Regions from separate parts of the Salinibacillus aidingensis genome, predicted to be linked through region 1. Evidence: riboswitches for the same ligand, from Rfam matches in the RefSeq annotation. Region 1 holds a riboswitch; the other holds the start of a gene.
The links. Region 1 has a riboswitch for cyclic di-GMP ahead of ACZ5OK_RS03760 (DUF5667 domain-containing protein). Riboswitches for the same ligand answer to the same signal wherever they lie in the genome.
Positions count from the first base shown of each region.

Region 2: it holds a riboswitch for cyclic di-GMP, as region 1 does, so the genes downstream of both, ACZ5OK_RS06140 (chemotaxis protein CheX) here and ACZ5OK_RS03760 (DUF5667 domain-containing protein) in region 1, are expected to answer to the same signal.

Region 1 is NZ_AP043759.1:670,475-673,656, forward strand. It holds gene ACZ5OK_RS03745 (HAMP domain-containing protein) at 1-222, shown strand, start outside; gene ACZ5OK_RS03750 (HAMP domain-containing sensor histidine kinase) at 195-611, shown strand; gene ACZ5OK_RS03755 (ATP-binding protein) at 702-857, shown strand; cyclic di-GMP riboswitch class I at 999-1,084, shown strand; gene ACZ5OK_RS03760 (DUF5667 domain-containing protein) at 1,146-2,333, shown strand; gene asnB (asparagine synthase B) at 2,787-3,182, shown strand, end outside.
Region 2 is NZ_AP043759.1:1,113,705-1,116,886, forward strand. It holds gene ACZ5OK_RS06130 (methyl-accepting chemotaxis protein) at 1-830, shown strand, start outside; gene ACZ5OK_RS06135 (response regulator transcription factor) at 943-1,575, shown strand; cyclic di-GMP riboswitch class I at 1,703-1,806, shown strand; gene ACZ5OK_RS06140 (chemotaxis protein CheX) at 1,851-2,351, shown strand; gene ACZ5OK_RS06145 (chemotaxis protein CheA) at 2,387-3,182, shown strand, end outside.

The DNA of each region.
Region 1 (3,182 bases):
AGCATGATTCATTTTTTTCTGACAAAAAAATTGACAGGTCCCCTAAGAAATTTAATAGATTCAACGAAAACTATGAAAGAAGGTCGATATCCGAGTCCTATTCAAAGGAGGTCAGAGGATGAAACAGGACAGCTTATTGACCACTTTAATGATATGGTTGAGCAATTAAAGAAAAATGAGCAACAACGAAAAAAATGGTCTCTGATATATCCCATGAACTAAGAACGCCATTAGCCAATTTAAACGGGTATTTAAATCCCCTGCATAATGGTATGATTGAAGGCCGTCCAAAGCTGTATAAAGCCCTCTATGAAGAGTCTGAACGTCTTAGTGGAATGCTGGAGCAGCTGGATAGGTTAAAGGAATGGGATGATATCAGTGGACAAACCTTTTCTGAACAGGAAAAAGTTAATATGAAAAGCATCATTGAACAAACGGTAGAGATGTTTCGCTGGGCGGCCAAAAAAGAGGGAATTCCAGTCGAACTTCAACTGGAGTCTCGTATGGTTCAGGTTCATCAGGAGGGCGTTGCACAGGTTTTAAATAATTTGCTGGACAATGCCATTCGCTACCATAAGGGTGGCGGCTCCATTATGGTTCAGGGAAAATGATCTGAATGTAAATACTATGATTCCTTTACGGGTCCGGGAGAAATCATTCCGGAACGAGAGCAGTCCCTCATTTTTGAACGGTTTTACCGTATTGATCCTTCCAGATCACGGGAATCAGGTGGGACAGGCCTTGGTCTAGCTATTTCAAAGGAAATCATAGAGCATCATCGTGGTCAAATAGGCGTTCATTCAGAAGGAAATATTCACACATTTTGGTTCACACTTCCACTCGAGAAGGGGTCATGAAATTTTATAAGTAATAGAAAAATATAATAAAATATGTCGAATTTTTTTGAAAATAGGCCTATTGGATGATGTCACGTTTGACGATCAGAGGTATATTACAGGGTGAATGGATGAATGGAGTAGTGTCTGTACAATTCATTTATCATGAAAGGGCAAATCTATCTGAAAAGAAGGGGCGCAAAGTTACAGGCCTAAGGTGTACAAACTATGGTGGCTGGACTGCTGATGATACAAGCACGACTGACAAGCCGTGCTAAGTTTCTTCAAAAATGATAAGGAGGATTTATAATGAATAATCAGTTATTTCTAAACGGGAAATCTCGTAACTTATTAGTAGCGTTGCTTATGGCGGCTGTATTTGTTTTTGCATTCGGACTCAGTGCTGCACAAGCTGAGGAAGGAGAAGAAACAGATACAACAGAGACGGAAACAACAGCGGATACAGAAGAGACCGGGGAAGCACCGTCCTCAGAAGAAAATACTTCCACAGATGAAGAGAAGTCTGAAGAAGAGGGTTCTGAGACAAGTGAGGAGACGGACACAAATACAGAGGAGGATTCCTCGTTACTGCCTGGCGATCTCTTCTATTTCACGAAGAAAATGATGGAAAACATTCGTCTTGCATTAACATTTGATGATACAGAAAAAGCGGAATTATTGGCAACATATGCGGAAGAGCGTATTAAAGAAGCAGAAGCTCTTTTTGCGAACGGCGAAAAAGAAATGGCTGAAAAGACCCTTGAAGAAGCATTAGCTAAGCAGGAAAAGGCTATGGCTAAATATGAGGAAAGTCAGTCAGAAGAAGAGAATAATACAGATGAAAATGTAGAAGAAGTGGATGATGAAGCAGAAGAAGAAGGCAGTGAAACCGAAGAAGGTACAAAAGAGGAAACGACTGAAGAAAATGGCGAGGAAACAACAGGGGATTCAGTAGATTCCATTCGTTCAGAGCTTGAAGAGAAGTTTTCTGCAAATATTGAAGCTTTAACTGCTGCACTAGAAAAAGTAAGCAATCCGCGAGCGAAAGCAGCTTTACAAAAAAATATTGCCAAAGCACAGAAAAAGCTTGAGTGGAAAGTGGACAAAGAGCTGGCTAAATTGGGCTTAGACAGTGAGGACGAGGAAACTGAATCTGAAGAAGGAACTACATCTGATGAAGAATCAGAAGGAACCGACTCTGAGGAAAATACTGAAGAAGCTGGTAAAGAAGAAGTTGAACAGGTAGCCTTGAAATCAAAAGACACTGAGGAAGCTGAAGAGGATGAGGCTGCAGAAGAAGAGCAGGAAGAAACAGAAGATAAAAACGAAGCAGCTAAAGAAAAGAAAGAAAGAGCTCAAGATAAAGCTGAGGAAAAGCGTGAACGAGCTCAGGAAAAAGCTGAAGAGAAGCGTGAGAAAGCCAAAGAACGCGCTGAAAAGAAAAATAATGGAAAAGGAAATCATCCTGGAAAGGGTAATAATGGAAAGCATAACTAATCCAGGTAAAGCGGCCAAATCACTATGGTGGTTTGGCTTTTTTTATGGTGATCATTCAAAGCCTGCCTTTACTCGAATTGAGCTATGTGTATTAGATGAATGAGCCGAGACTGGTGAAGGTTATTGATTAATAAGGGAAAGTGACTGATGTTGATACAGAACTGGCTGATAAATGAACGAAATGGACTGATAAACTCGTGCACCAGATTGATAAATCCATAAAATCTCAACTCCGGAAAAATGTCGGTCTGCCCCTCTAACCCCTGATCCTCCCCAAGAAACGCCGGGAAACCCAGATTAAATCATTTAATCGGTACTTATCGAAAAATTCAGGTGATTTTATGACGAAATGGACGTTGCTTAAATCGTCATACTCCCCTAAGGTTAATAAAGTATTTGAAATCGAACAGCTTCAAATACATACTATATAACGACTAAGGAGTATCAAAAAACATGTGTGGAATTTTTGCTATGACAGGAGGAATGGCTGAATCTTTAATGACTGAAGTGTTAAACAGTATGCGTCATCGTGGACCTGATGAAGGGAGCGATGTAAAACTGGAGAATTTTCACTTAGGTCATCAGCGCCTGTCTATTATTGGTTTAGAAGATGGAATTCAGCCTATTAAAAATGAAAATGGATCGAAATGGATTGTATGTAACGGGGAGATCTATAATTATCTTCAGCTTAAAGAAGAGCTTAAAGAGAAAGCTACCTTTTTAACGAAATCCGACAGTGAAGTTGTGCTAAAAATGTATGAGCAGGAAGGTGCCAAAGGGGTCGAGAAGCTGGACGGGATGTTTGCCTTTTTTATAGCAGATGAGGCGAATGACACCTTCCTGGCAGCC
Region 2 (3,182 bases), 440 kb from region 1:
TTGCAAGTACGATGGAAGAAATTGCTTCAGGCTCAGAAAGTCAGGCCAACAAAGCCAGTGAACTTGCTTCCCATTCAAATTCCTTTACTGGAAAAGTACAGGAAGCCTATTCCAACGGTGAAAAAATCCATAATTCTTCTAACGAAATTTTGAAAATGACCGTCGATGGACAAAAACTGATGGAGCAATCCGTGGAAGAAATGTCCAATATCGATCAAATTGTTAAAGAAGCCGTAGAAAAAGTAGACGGATTGGATACGAAATCAAAACAAATTTCTAAATTGGTGACGGTTATTCAGGATGTAGCCGAGCAAACGAATTTATTAGCTTTAAATGCTGCTATCGAAGCCGCTCGTGCTGGCGAACATGGAAAAGGATTCGCCGTAGTAGCAGATGAAGTAAGGAAACTCGCTGAACAAGTAGCCCATTCGGTAACGGAGATCACAGGTATCGTTGATGGGATACAAACAGAAACAACAAATGTGGTGGAAGCTTTAGAAAATGGATACTCTGAGGTTGAAAATGGAACAACACAGATTCAAAGAACAGGGGAAACGTTAGAAAACATTAACCATTCAGTGGAAGAAATGGTTCAAAGTATAGAAACCGTGTCCCAACATCTGTCACAAATCGCTGGGACGAGTGATGACATGAACGCTTCCATTTCAGAGATTGCTTCTGTATCAGAGGAGACAGCTGCTGGTGTGGAACAGACCTCAGCATCTGCCCAGCAAACGAATAGTTCAATGGATGAAATATCGGCAAGCTCTATGGAACTATCAAAATTGGCGGAAGAATTAAACGGTCTGGTCAACCAGTTTAAGCTGTAAAATAGCTAATTATTCTATGGAAAGGGGATTTTTGGCTTTCTTCCCATGATTCCACCGAACTATTTAAGAAGGATTCTTGTTAATATAGAATATATCATTCGGAGGTGACATCATGAGAATTGCATTATTAAAAGAACCGTCTTTAATGAGAGATATATTAGTGCATGAGTTAAAAAGCCTCTTTCCAACAATTGAATTTACGGCTTATGGGCCTGAAGATCAGGAAACATTACAAAATGATTATGAAAGTATAACCTTATTAATTATAGATTTAGACACGAATATGGATGAATCCACAATCATTGATTTCTATAAAAGTCAGAATATAAAAATCGCCGTCTGGTTTTCAACATTAGATAATCCGGACCTTTTTAATCTATTAAAGTTAAATCTGAATGGGTACTTTTTTAATGGTATGGAAAAAGAGGAGCTGACGTATGCAATCCAGACAATCATTAATGGGAAGCGATATGTCCATCCTGAAATTAACCAGATCTTTTTAAATGATTATTCCCGTCTTCATAATCATGCTAAGCCCCGTCCTGTTGGAGTCCTTTCAAAGCGCGAATGGGAAGTGCTTGAACTGCTTACAAAAGGATACAAAAATCAGGAAATAGCAAAATTTTTATTTATCACAGAAAAAACGGTTAAAATTTATGTAAGTTCTATCTTAAGAACCTTGGAAGTGGAGGACCGTACCAATGCTGTTCTGACGGCGATTAGAAACAAGTGGTTTGTGCTTTAGAAACCTTGCATACAGCTTGGAGTAGACTGAAAATTACGGATTTTCATTTTGGAAAATTTTTATCTTCAGAATTCTAAATACTTCCCTATTGTATGACGATATAACTAGTATACATGTTTCATATACACATCGAAAAAGGCAAACTTTCCGAAAGGTTAGGACGCAAAGCTCAGGGTCTAATATTCTTTTGGGGTTATGAACTGAAAGAATGATGATTGCCAGGCTGCCAAGTATTATCTTTTTGGCTATTCAACGTTTGTGAGTAGCCTTTTTTTATGAAAATTTTAGTGGAAAAGAAAGTAGGTAAAGTTATGACGACAACGGATGCGAAGAGTACTGAATCTGTAACAAACATCCTGAATGGCACGATACAATCGGTCAGGAGCGTGATTCCTTTAAATATAGATATCGGTACACCTCAATTACACGAGGAACCTTTAGAGTTGGAATTTGGAGTACTGATTGGGATTACCGGAGAAATAAAAGGATCACTTGTCTTAGCGGGATCGGCATCACTTTTTGGCTCTTTAGGAGAGAGTATGTATGGAATGAGTTTAGAAGGGGAAATGCTTTCATCGTTTAGTGGAGAACTGGGGAATATGATTGCAGGCGGAATGTCCACCAATGCAGAAGAGTCAGGGACACATACAGATATAACCTCTCCAACGATAATGGAAGGAGACACCTCTTTAAAAGGCTTTAGAAAAGGGCTCCAGATACCGATACTAATAAATGAGTCAGAAGAATTTACGATTTATTTACTGCTTGATTCTTAGAATAGGTTGATTATCATCTGGTTAGGAGGAGTGAAATGGATACAAATCAATATATTGAAGTGTTTTTAGACGAAAGTCGTGAACACTTACAAGCAATCAATGATCATCTGCTCGAACTGGAGAAAGAGTCTGAGGATACGACTATCGTAGGAGAAATTTTCCGTTCGGCACATACACTTAAAGGCATGGCTGGAACGATGGGGTATGAAGACATATCATCGTTAACCCACAAAATGGAAAACGTTCTGGATTTAATTCGCAATCATCAGCTTGCTGTGGCAACAGATCTAATAGATATCCTATTCAGCTGCCTGGAAACATTAGAAGAAATGGTAGAGTCTATTGCCTCAGGCGGGGACGGAAAAAAGGATGTCTCCCAATTAGTTCATCAACTGGAAGCCATTGAGAAAGGTGAGCAGCCTGAAACATCAAATGGAGATCAAGAAGCAACAGGTACAGCCGATACGCTGGAGAATCTGGAAATTGATGAATACCAAAAAACCGTTATTGATCAGGCCAGAGATCAGGGTTATCATGCTTTTCAAATAACCGTTACCCTTAATGAGGATTGTATGCTGAAACAGGCTCGTGTTTTCATGGTCTTTGAGGTCCTGGAGGATTCAGGTGAAGTCATCAAGACCTCCCCTTCTGTTGAAGAGTTGGAAGAAGAGGATTTTAATGACCAGTTTTCTGTCGTTCTTTTAACACAGGAAACCCTGGACAGTGTTAAAGATAAAATTATGAAAATATCTGAGATTAAACAGGTTGAAGGTACACCCTTGGAAGACTCTCATGTACATATGCCAAATGATGAAAAGAAAGAGATTCATA